3 regions of the Sphingobacterium sp. 1.A.5 genome follow, and region 2 is predicted to be linked to each of the others. Evidence: riboswitches for the same ligand, from Rfam matches in the RefSeq annotation. Region 2 holds a riboswitch; each other region holds the start of a gene.
The links. Region 2 has a riboswitch for thiamine pyrophosphate ahead of pnuC (nicotinamide riboside transporter PnuC). Riboswitches for the same ligand answer to the same signal wherever they lie in the genome.
Positions count from the first base shown of each region.

Region 1: it holds a riboswitch for thiamine pyrophosphate, as region 2 does, so the genes downstream of both, CRT24_RS07465 (TonB-dependent receptor) here and pnuC (nicotinamide riboside transporter PnuC) in region 2, are expected to answer to the same signal.
Region 3: it holds a riboswitch for thiamine pyrophosphate, as region 2 does, so the genes downstream of both, thiS (sulfur carrier protein ThiS) here and pnuC (nicotinamide riboside transporter PnuC) in region 2, are expected to answer to the same signal.

Region 1 is NZ_PEBA01000012.1:99,869-104,030, forward strand. Features, by position in the region: gene CRT24_RS07455 (acylphosphatase) at 1-213, opposite strand, end outside; gene CRT24_RS07460 (amidohydrolase family protein) at 249-1,412, opposite strand; TPP riboswitch at 1,579-1,709, shown strand; gene CRT24_RS07465 (TonB-dependent receptor) at 1,767-4,162, shown strand, end outside.
Region 2 is NZ_PEBA01000056.1:166,052-170,213, forward strand. Features, by position in the region: gene CRT24_RS16480 (acyl-CoA dehydrogenase) at 1-1,061, opposite strand, end outside; gene pnuC (nicotinamide riboside transporter PnuC) at 1,054-1,674, opposite strand; TPP riboswitch at 1,711-1,847, opposite strand; gene CRT24_RS16490 (malate:quinone oxidoreductase) at 1,852-3,348, opposite strand; gene fabG (3-oxoacyl-[acyl-carrier-protein] reductase) at 3,584-4,162, shown strand, end outside.
Region 3 is NZ_PEBA01000023.1:253,789-257,950, forward strand. Features, by position in the region: gene CRT24_RS11600 (DUF6882 domain-containing protein) at 1-185, shown strand, start outside; gene CRT24_RS11605 (Rho termination factor N-terminal domain-containing protein) at 201-449, opposite strand; gene CRT24_RS11610 (DMT family transporter) at 504-1,376, opposite strand; gene CRT24_RS11615 (hypothetical protein) at 1,519-2,259, shown strand; TPP riboswitch at 2,337-2,435, shown strand; gene thiS (sulfur carrier protein ThiS) at 2,501-2,707, shown strand; gene thiC (phosphomethylpyrimidine synthase ThiC) at 2,725-4,162, shown strand, end outside.

The DNA.
Region 1 (4,162 bases), on a different contig from region 2:
TTGGTCTACCTCAGCTTTTTCTGGACCTTCCCCACAAAATTCCAACAAAGATTCAAGGGCAAATTCATCGCCTTCTGCTTCGATATAAACTGAACCATCGGATAAGTTCTTTACAAAACCTTTTACACCCAACTGATCAGCAACAGCCTTCGTAGATGCTCGAAAAAAAACACCTTGAACCTTTCCGGTAACCTTAATATTCCAATGTTTCATGAATACAAAGGTATAAGAAGAAATAGAATTAAAAACTATCTAATTCTTCTTACCTTAACTTTTGGATTGAGCTTGAAGGTATCCATACCTTCAAGCAACAATAAACCTGGTCTTTTTCCAACTTCCAATGAACCTAATTCGCTATCTAAATTCAAAGCTTTTGCCCCATTTAAAGTAGCCCATTTGATAGTTTCATTAAAATCCAATTCTGGATATTCTTGGTGAATAACTTTCAATTCCTCTAAAATATCCAACGTATCATTTGACGCCAAACTATCTGTGCCAATAACGATATCATGACCTCCCAGGATGAAATTATTAATTTTTGGGATTCTATCTTCAATGTAAAGATTAGCTTTGGGACACAAACAGAAATAAACAGATCTGCCCATCCTATCCACAAAATCCAGATCCTTAATTGACGTGTAGGTATTATGGACTAATATCAATTTATTCTTGGCAGGTATATAAGGCAGGTAAGATTGAATGGAATTTCTTGCTTGCGCCCTGAAATCCTCCATAACCACATCCATCTTTTCAAAAAAGTCCAAGAACTCCCCCTCTTTATATCTAAAAAGCTTGTTCTCCTCATCACTTTCTTGATTATGGATACTGATAATATTATCCTCACTGATTGCTCTTTTAAGAGTTTTAAACAAAAATTTGGAACATGAATATGGTGCATGTGGGGTAATCGAAGAATGTTTATAGTCAAAGTGGAATTCAATTTCCTTAGCAATGTCGATTCTTGTAACTACATCCTCCTTGGTAGTAGCCATGACCTCTACAAAGGTATGATATTTTATAGGGCTAGTCTCTTTGATTTTTGCTGTAACTGCAGAATTCACATGGTCACCTACGGCTTGGATGCCATTCTCGTACATTAATTTGTCAGCTGCTTCGATTGCCTCTTCCAATTTCATCTCATGATTTCCCCGTTCATTGATTACTGTAGAAAGAAAGATTGGAAGACCTGTCCTTCTTGGAACTACACCAAGCATATGCGAGAGTTCCAAATGGCAATGTGCATTAATAAAACCTGGGATTAACGCCCCTTTAAATTGTTCTATCAGGGTCTCATCTATCTCACCTGGATTGAAAACACCCTTAACAACTCCATCTTCGTCCATCGCAACGACCCCCTTTTTTATAGCAAGACCGGCAACGGGAAACACAACATCAGCAGCGTAATAGTTCATAAAAATATAAGTTCCGTTTTTCTAAAAGTTAGCGAATTTAACCCATCGAGGGCATTGCAGGCAATTTACAAAAAATTATAATCAGTTTAACTAATAAAAAAATAATTACGAATTTGTTACAATATTATTAAAATTTTGTTTTTTTCAACCAAAAGCCTAGATTTGCCCTATCTATTAGGGGTGCCTTGTTTAATAACACAAAGACAGGCTGAGATTATACCCTGTGTTTCAACAACATACAAGAAACACAAACCTGATCTGGGTAATGCCAGCGTAGGGAAAGGGCGGTTAAATAAAACTTGTTGTAACCCCTTGCAGCAAGAAAGTTTAACTCATTAAAACAAAAAATTTATTATGTTCAACAAGCTTTGGGCTACTATAGCCTTATGTTTGCTAACGCTCATGAGCTATGCACAACAAACCTTCACTGTAAGGGTTTTAGATAGTTCTGGAGCCCCAGCAATAGGTGCAACCGTAACTATTGACGGAAAAACCAAATCTTCAAACAATCAAGGAATCGTCGAATTCAGCAACCTGAAAGACCAATTCTATAACTTAAAAATTTCTTTTATCGGTTATAAATCGGAAGTTTCAAGAATCAATCCATCTGTCGTAGCTAATTTTTCCATACAATTAAAAGATGAGGATTTTAAGTTTGAGGAGGTTTATGTCTCTGCAACACGTGCAAAAGAAAACTCAGCAACAACATTTAAAACACTAAATGAAGAGGAAATCCAGAAAAAAAATCTTGGACAGGATATACCGTATTTATTGGACCAAACACCAGGAGTGGTCATTGGTTCTGATGCTGGTGCCGGTATCGGATATACCAATATGACAATCCGAGGATCCGACAATGAAAGAATTAATGTCACATTAAATGGAGTCCCTCTAAATAACCCCGAGAGTATGGGATCTTTCTTTGTAAATCTTCCCGATTTTGCTTCTAATACAGAAAGTATACAGATCCAACGCGGAATAGGAACTTCAACTAACGGACCCGCAGCATTTGGAGCCTCACTCAATTTCCAAACAGATAGATTGGAAGAAAAACCATATCTGGAATTCAATAACGCATTCGGATCTTATAATTCATGGAAAAATACATTAAAAGCTGGTTCAGGATTGATCGCTAACAAATATGCCTTCAATGCACGCTTATCAAGAATAAGCTCTGACGGATATGTAGATAGAGCATCATCAAATCTTAAATCATTCTATGTAGATGGAGGAATATACACCGATAAGCACACCTTAAAAGCAACGGTATTCTCAGGGAAAGAAAAAACTTACCAAGCTTGGTATGGATTGGCAGAACCTCTTTTCACCGGAAATAAAGATAGAATTGAGGAATATGCAGATAATTTATGGCTATTCGACGCTGAAAGAGAGAGGTTCTTGAATGGAGATCGCAAATACAACTATTATACTTATGACAATCAAACAGATAATTATACCCAAACCCATGCGCATCTAAACTACTCTTATCGCCCTTCTGAAAAGATGACCTTCAATACTGCCCTACATTATACACGTGGAGCTGGTTATTATGAAGAATTTAGGTCAATGGATGGTTTAACTCATTACGGAATCGATACTTTACTTCAAAACGGTGAGATTATCAAAAATACCGATCTAATCCGTAGGAGGTGGTTGGACAACCATTTTTATGGCTTGACTTATTCCTTGATATATAAACCTTCAAACAATCTAAATTTCACCTTTGGAGGAGCATACAACCAATATAAAGGCGACCACTATGGCGAAGTGATTTGGGCTAACTTGATTCCTGATGATCAATTAGGAGAAAAGTATTATTTCAGCCAGGCAAATAAAAATGATTTCAACTTCTTTGCCAAGGCTGATTACAGACTGGAAAATGTGCTTTTCAATCTAGACCTGCAATATCGTAATATAGTTTACAATGGTAAAGGTGATGATGACAAAATCAAAGACTTTAAATTTGATGACCACCATAATTTCATAAATCCAAAAGCGGGTATTACATATTTCTTAAATGACAATTCAAACTTATATGCATCCTATGCTTTTGCGAGCAAAGAACCAACAAGAAATGACTATGTAGAGAATCCAATCGGAGAATTCCCGAAAACCGAAAAGATGCAAGATATTGAAGCTGGGTATAGGTTTAGAAATGAAAACTTCAATCTTGGTGCAAACGCTTATGCCATGCTTTATAGAGACCAATTGATTCCTACCGGCGCATTGAATGATGTTGGATCAGCAGTGCGAATCAATGTGGACAAAAGCTATAGACTGGGCTTTGAATTAGATGCTAGCTGGAGAGTACACCCAAAATTCTTATGGGCAGCTACCGCAGCATTGAGCCAAAATAAAATCAAGGATTTTGTAGAGCACATACCTGTTTATGATGCAGATTTTAATGTCGTAAAAAATGAACTAATTACCCATAAGTCTACTGATATAGCAAAATCGCCCGCAGTAGTCCTTTCAAATAATATTACATATAGACCTATAGAAGCTTTGAGCTTTAGTTTCTTGAGCAAATATATATCTAGAATATATTTGGATAATACATCAGGCAAGAACAGAAGTATCGCTCCATCCTTCGTCAATAATTTTCAAGCGGTATATACTTTCTCAGCATTTGGAATAGAAAAAATAGACCTCAACTTAATGGTCAACAATATCTTCAATGAGAAATATGCTACCTCTGGTTATACATACAGCATGATTATGCAGTCCGTTGGACAAAGAGACTACTTTAA
Region 2 (4,162 bases):
AAACTATGTTGGCTCGCCGTAAACAAATTTCGAATCACAATATTCATCTCATTTTCCTTCTGCGCTGCTCTAATTCCTAACAAAGGCATTAACTCTGCCACATTCATCCTAATCTCTTTCGCTAATTCCCTTGAAGCCCTTCCTACTTCTGCAAAAACCTCTTCATCCCCAACTTTATTCAACAAGGCATCATCCCAAATTTTACCAGCCAATTCTTTACAAACCTGTACCTTTGTATCAAATTCACTCCTTATCCCATCTATCTGCCTAAATCTTGATTTACTAAACTTTTCCGCCCAAACTTGATCTTTCGATTTTTCGAAATAATATTTCTCTATTAAATCCAAAAATCTCCTGAACATACCCGTATAATTCATTAACAAAGTCAATTCTGCAAATGGCATAAAAGGAATATTAAAAAGAGCTGAATCAGATGATTTATAGGCAGGGTCTAAAATAAACGCATGTGATTTCGGAACTTGAATCTTATCTAGGGAAAAAGAATGACTTGCCGTACATTCCAAACCGAATGTATCCCAATCATAATGCACCAATACATCTTCACGAGGGACGAAAAATGAATAATAAACAGATTCACCAGCGTCATTTTTTAACACTTGTCCTTTTTCGACTATTTCTGCGTTCAATGTAAAGTGCGTTAAATGAGGTGCTCCGGTCGCATAACTCCAAAAACCAGAAATAACATAGTTATCGTCTATCAATTCTGCCTTTCCTCCTACTCGACCACTTCCACCAAAACAGACTTTAGGATCTTGCCAAACCAATTTTGATAATTGAGGATCGATAAAGCCGGCAAACATATTTGCCCCGGCACACAAGGTAACCGTCCAAGCTAGTCCCCCATCCCAATATGCCAACTCTTCCAATAGCTTCAACCCATTAGGAAAAGGAATTTCCAAACCATTCAATTCTTTTGGAACCCATAGGTTGAACCAATTATTTGAATATATAAGGTCCAGTTGATCTCGAGTAAGCGCTTTATTTTTTATTCCCGAAGCTTGTAATTCTTGTATTCTTTGTATCGTATCTTGATTAAGCATTTTGCGATTTAATAAGTTCTTGCCCCATAATTTTCCGCCATTTTAGATAGCCGAAAATAGCGACAATAAATAAAAAGGTTGTCAAAGCAGCAAATAGATAAAGGTTTTTATGGATTAACAACGGTATTGCAAATAAGTTGCTGATATTCAACAATATCCAGTTCTCAATCTTTCTTTTTGCCAAAAGCCACATTCCTGCCCATGCAGTAGAGGTTACCCAAGCGTCCCAAATTGGAACATCAGAGTCAGTAATTCCTTTTAATAAGAAATAAAAAATAAAGAATCCGATAAATACAATACCAAGTACAACCATCCATTCAGATTTCGAAGCCTTGGTGATCGGTTGTTCTTTAGCTTGCCTATTACTCACCCAATACCACCAACCATAGATGCTCATAATGAGATAATAGATCTGTAATGCAATTTCTGCATACAATTTAGCATGGAACAAAACCATCATACCGCTAGTGATGCCAAGGATACCAAAGAAGTAATTAGAAACCTTATTGTTCTTGGACAGCAAGACTTGAACAATGCCGCAAAGCACAGAAAAACGCTCCAACCATGAGGTTGCTTGAAAAGCTTGAATTATGTTTTGTAATATTTCCTCCAAAATATATGCATTAGGATTTGCACTTATGGAGATTAAAGAAGGGATTCTTATTATTCCTACGCCAGCATTACCTGGATCAGGTTCATTCCAAAAAAACGGAATTGGGTATAATCTCAGCCTAAAAATATGTCCCGTCTCTTCGACAGGACATATCAGCACCCCATAAGTATTCTTATGTTATTTATCTAACTGCAGAATTGAAGATGTACGCGCTCTTGTAGATTCACATAACGCTGGATCATCATTCAATTTCTTACCCCATGAAGGGATCATTTCTCTCAATTTCTTACGGTACGAGTCCGATTTTGCACGATCAGGAAAACATCTCTTCAACAGATTGATCATAATCGCTACGGATGTTGAAGCACCTGGTGAAGCACCCAACAATGCAGCAATAGAACCATCAGCGCTAGAAACTACTTCAGTTCCAAATTCCAAGATACCACCATGTTTTGGATCTTTCTTAATTACCTGAACACGTTGACCTGCCTTCTCAATCTCCCAGTCTTCCATTTTGGCAGTTGGCATAAATTGTTTCAAGGAATCCAATTTATCCTGAGGCTTTTTCATAACCTCGGTAATTAAGTATTTTGTCAAAGGTAAGTTATCCAATCCTGCTGAAAGCATCGGACGAATATTCGAAAGTTTAATCGACGCTGGCAAATCGAAATATGAACCCTTTTTCAGGAACTTAGTCGAAAAACCTGCGTAAGGACCAAATAACAAGGCTTGCTTGCCATCGATATATCGAGTATCCAAGTGAGGCACAGACATTGGAGGAGCTCCAACAGAAGCCTTTCCATATACCTTGGCGTGATGTTGTTTAATGATTTCCTCATTGTTACATCTCAGCCATTGGCCACCGACAGGGAATCCACCGTATCCTTTTGCTTCAGGAATACCAGATTTCTCCAGTAATAATAGGGAGTGACCACCTGCACCTATGAATACGAATTTCGCTAAGATTTCACGTTTTTGACCAGTTTTTAGGTCTTTAACTTCTACTTCCCAGCGACCATCATCTTCACGGTCTATATCTTTTACCTCTTGATTAAGGGATAATTTAATATTATCCTTTCCATCTAAGTAAGTGATTAAATCTTTTGTTAAAGCACCAAAATTCACATCTGTTCCGATTTCCATTTTAGTAGCTGCAACTGCTTCATCATCTGAGCGACCATTCATCATCAATGGAACCCACTCCTTCAACAAAGCCTTATCCTCAGTATATTCCATACCTTTGAATAAGTTTTCCTTAGTCATTGTTTCAAACCTTGTCTTCAAGAAGTTCACATCCTTCTCACCGAATACGGCAGACATATGTGGTACACGACGGATAAAATGACTTGGATTTTTAATGATATTCTTTTCGACTAGGTAAGACCAAAACTGCTTAGAAATTTCATATTGTTCTGCAATACTGATTGCTTTATCAATTTTTACACTTCCATCAGGTTGTTCTGGTGTATAGTTTAATTCACAAAGGGCCGAGTGACCTGTTCCGGCGTTGTTCCATGCATCTGAACTCTCTGCAGCAACAACATCTAAACGTTCTATAATCTCAATATTTATGTCTGGACTTAGCTCATTAATTAACGTACCTAACGTCGCACTCATGATACCTCCACCAATCAATACAACGTCGACTTCCGTTTTCTTTGTTTTCTTACCCATGGTTTTTAAATGAAATACAAAATTAATATTCAGTTTATATTTAAGCGAATAAATTTGTCAGAAACGTTTCAAATATTTGTGATTTTATCAATATTCCCCCTCCTACTTATTCAATTCTACCACAAACCCATTTTTTTGGCACGGCAACCTTTCTATTCAGCAACATTTTTTGTATTATGCAGTTTATTTTCCACTTTTGTGGACTTTATAGTATTGAACATAAATAATTATTTATATGAAATTGTTAGCCGGGAAAACAGCCTTAATCACTGGGGCATCAAAAGGAATAGGACGTAAAATCGCTGAGGTATTTGCCCAAAATGGTGCAAATGTGGCGTTTACTTACCTATCATCAGTAGAAAAAGGGCAATCTTTAGAAAAAGAACTTGAACAATTCGGAACAAAAGTAAAAGGTTACCGTTCGGACGCTTCCAAATTCGATGAAGCAGATAAACTGATAAACGATATTGTAAGCGATTTTGGAACTCTTGATATCGTCGTAAACAATGCTGGAATAACCAAAGATGGTCTGCTAATGAGAATGACCGAAGAAAATTGGGATGATGTCATCAACATCAACTTAAAATCTATTTTCAACGTGTCTAAAGCAGCATCTAAAGTAATGATGAAAAACCGTAAAGGTAGTATCATCAACATGAGCTCTGTAGTAGGTGTTCAAGGAAATGCTGGCCAAGCAAATTACGCTGCCTCCAAAGCTGGAATCATAGGATTCTCTAAATCTTTAGCTAAAGAGTTGGGATCTAGAAATATACGCACAAACGTAGTAGCACCTGGCTTTATCCGTACAGAAATG
Region 3 (4,162 bases), on a different contig from region 2:
TTACAACATTCCCACAAGTAATTTCAAACTTCAATCTAGACCACAAAAATGCTTTCATAGCCTATTTAAAAGCAAAAGGCTACCTAATAGAAGAAAAAGAAAATAAAATAATTGGAACTAAAGGTTCTGATAGATGTGTAGCCATCTTAGATCAATCGCATAGAATAATAAACCTGGAAGGATAATATTTTCAAAGAATATTAATGGCCTCTGATTGCTTTTATTAATTCATCTTTGGTCATATTATGCCTATTTTTAATACCAATTTCTTTTGCCTCTGCCATTAGGTCTACCTTGGTCCTTTCGTCTAATTTTTTAGACCTGTGATCGATGGTACCTGCGGCTTGGGCATTAGAAATTCGTGCCGCTTTTTCTTTGCTCATTCCTTTATCTACCAAAGCATCATAGGTATCAGGCTTCTTGATTTGTGGAGCTTTATCTCTAGGCATAACTTTAAATTTTAATATATCTTTAGAACACCCAGAATTAATAATTGTTGAATCTTATTGAACTTCTTGATTTTTTGGAATTTGGACATTTCGCTTTGAAAAAACAGTTGTACCAATACTCGCCAAAACTACACAGGCGACAGATAACCATTGTGTAATGGTCAAAAATTCATGTAAAAATACGAGACCAGAAAGTGCAGCAAACGCTGGTTGCAAACTAGTCAGAATACTGAATGTCTTAGTAGGAAGTTTACCCAATGCAATCATATCTAAGGAAAAAGGCAAAGCTGAAGATAAAATGGCAACCAATAGACCTTTTCCAAATAGACTCAGGTTTAAATGCAAAATTGCTCCGTCCCATAATGCAAAAGGTAAGATAAAAAGGGTTGCTATAATCATTCCGGCGGAAACAGCTTGTCTTCCTTCCATAATCTTTGAAACTTTGCTCCCCATCATGATATATACAGCCCAAAATGTCCCTGCCAACAAAGCAAATAACAAACCTAAAGGATCAACACCATTACTTTGCCATGGGACAATCAAGAGAATCCCTGCGCAAGCTAAAACAGCCCAAACAACATCCAGCAATTTCCTAGACAGTGCAAATGCCAAAAACAATGGCCCTACAAACTCAATAGTTACACCCAGGCCCAATGGTATTCTTTGAATTGCCATGTAAAAAATCAAATTCATGACAGCAATCCCAAGACCATAAGCAGAACAATACAACCATTGCTGCTTTGTAAAAGTATGGAGTTTGGGCCTAGTAATGAGATATAAAATTATTGCTGAAAGTCCAATCCGCAATGCCGTGGTAGCTATTGGACCTATAGCTGGAAATAATTGCTTTGCAAAGGAAGCTCCGCCCTGTACACAGATCATAGATAAAATGGCGGCAGTAACGGCAAATTTTGTGTTTCGGATCATGTATTTCACCCAGGTTATTGCCGTAAAGATAAGGCAACTAGATAATTTCTCCTCAGGATTTGTTAAATTAAGTTATCACACAATTATCTTTGAACGATAAATCTTAAATTAGAATATAGTTTTAGGAACCAAAAATCATATCATGAAATTCAAACTAATTATTTTCATCATATTTAATTTCCTATTCACATCAGGTCTATATGCTCAGATTCAGTACAGCTATCCGGGAACTATCTTTTCCAGTGATAGTACTCTTTTATTAAAAAACATCGAAGTAATTAATAAAAGAACAAAGCAAACCTTATATTCAGGTGCTGACGGATCATTTCACATTGACGCAAATCCATATGACAGTATCATGTTTGTCCATCCTCATTGGAATACACTCACTATAGAAGCTTACGATTTGCCAGAGTTGGTATACCTTCAGAAGAAAGCTATCGTATTAGAGGAAATAGTCATAATGGGAAATACAAAAGCAGCAAGATTTAAGGAATTGCACGCCATGAAACATGATTACAATGTTAAGGGTGGCTTACATTATTCTGGAAAACCACCATGGTACCTCCTTTCTCCTTTTGGAGGCTCACCCATAACTTTCTTTTATGAAAAATTCAGTGCTGCAGGGAAAAACGCACGAAGATTTGAAAAGTTCATGAATCAAGAAATCGAAAATATGGAGGTCGACCAAATATTCAATAAGGTTTCCATTTATGAAATTATTCCAATGGAGAATGATGAACTCGAAAAATTTATGGTTGAATATAGACCAGACCTTGAAACTGCTCAATATTGGACGACTTATGACTTACATGTATATGTAAAAAATTCCTACAAAGAATTTAAAGAAAAGAATTCCCAAAACCATATAAACCTAAAGTAAACAGCACTACATACAGGCTTTTACGTGTAGTTTAAATAACAAATTATTTCTTTTAGTTAATTCATTTAGTTAACTTGCCCAAGCTTTAGGGGTGTCTGCACTTGTTGCAGGCTGAGATTTTACCCTTACAACCTGATCTAGATCATACTAGCGGAGGGAAAAGTAAAATGTCTTTCATGGGTCGCCTGTATCCAATGTAGCCATTCCTAAAGCATATTTATTGCTTATAAACTTTAATGGAATGGTATTAATCATCAATCATCAATTAACAAACTTTGCTTTTCCAATTAACAATTTGGAAGAATTAATGCATTTGGAACTCAAAGGCAAAACAAATGGCGTAGCTATAGCTCTTAACAATCAAGTTATTCCAAGAAACTCCTGGTCTGTTACTCCATTGGCAGACAACGATTCAATTCTAATCATTACCGCAACCCAAGGTGGATAATCCTAAAACAAAAAATCATGAAAGAACAAGAAATAACAACGAACCCATTTTCAAATTCGAAAAAAGTATTTATCCCCGGAAAGATCCATCCCATACAGGTTGCGATGAGAGAAATATCGCTAACTCCAACAAAACTTTCCAATGGCTCCGTGGAAATTAATCCTCCAATCACTATTTATGACACCTCCGGTCCTTATACAGATGAAAACGTCACAATTGATATCCGAAAAGGAATAAATAGACTCCGAGAAGAGTGGATATTAAATCGTAATGATGTAGAAGTCCTGGACAATATAAGTTCTGAATATGGCATCCTAAGATTGAACGACTCCAAATTGGATGAGCTGAGATTTTCATATAACCACAAACCGAAAAGGGCTATCGAGGGGGCAAATGTAACTCAGCTACATTATGCTAGAAAAGGAATCATTACACCAGAAATGGAATATGTTGCTATAAGAGAGAATCAAAAGATAGAACAACTGGAAACTGTTACAAAAGGAATGGCAGAACAACATCCTGGTCAAAATTTCGGAGCAAAAACACCAACTTACATTACAGCTGAATTTGTAAGAGATGAGATTGCTGCAGGTAGAGCTATCATTCCAAACAATATTAATCACCCCGAAAGTGAACCAATGATCATCGGCAGGAATTTCTTAGTGAAAATCAATGCCAATATAGGTAATAGTGCAGTCAGTTCGAGCATCGAAGAAGAAGTTGAAAAGGCTGTATGGGCCTGTCGCTGGGGCGCTGATACCATAATGGACCTTTCAACAGGAAAGAACATTCATGAAACTAGAGAATGGATAATTCGAAATTCTCCAGTTCCAATTGGAACAGTACCAATCTATCAAGCATTAGAAAAAGTAAAAGGAATTCCTGAGGACCTTACATGGGAAATTTTTAAAGATACATTGATCGAACAAGCTGAACAGGGAGTCTCTTATTTTACCATTCATGCTGGTGTATTATTGCGATATATTCATCTTACCGCCAAAAGGGTAACCGGAATTGTTTCTAGAGGAGGTTCCATCATGGCAAAATGGTGCCTATTTCACCACAAAGAGAATTTTTTATATACCCACTTTGAAGAGATATGTAAGATTATGAAGCAATATGATGTTGCTTTTTCTTTAGGAGATGGCCTGAGGCCAGGATCTATTGCTGATGCCAATGATGCTGCACAATTTGCCGAATTGGAAACGTTGGGAGAACTAACGAAAATAGCTTGGAAACATGATGTTCAGGTAATGATTGAAGGTCCCGGTCATGTCCCAATGCATATGATAAAGGAAAACATGGAAAAACAGTTAAAAGAATGCGATGAAGCACCATTTTACACTTTAGGACCATTGACGACAGATATAGCTCCAGGATATGACCATATCACCTCTGCAATTGGAGCTGCAATGATTGGATGGTATGGCTGTGCCATGTTGTGTTATGTCACTC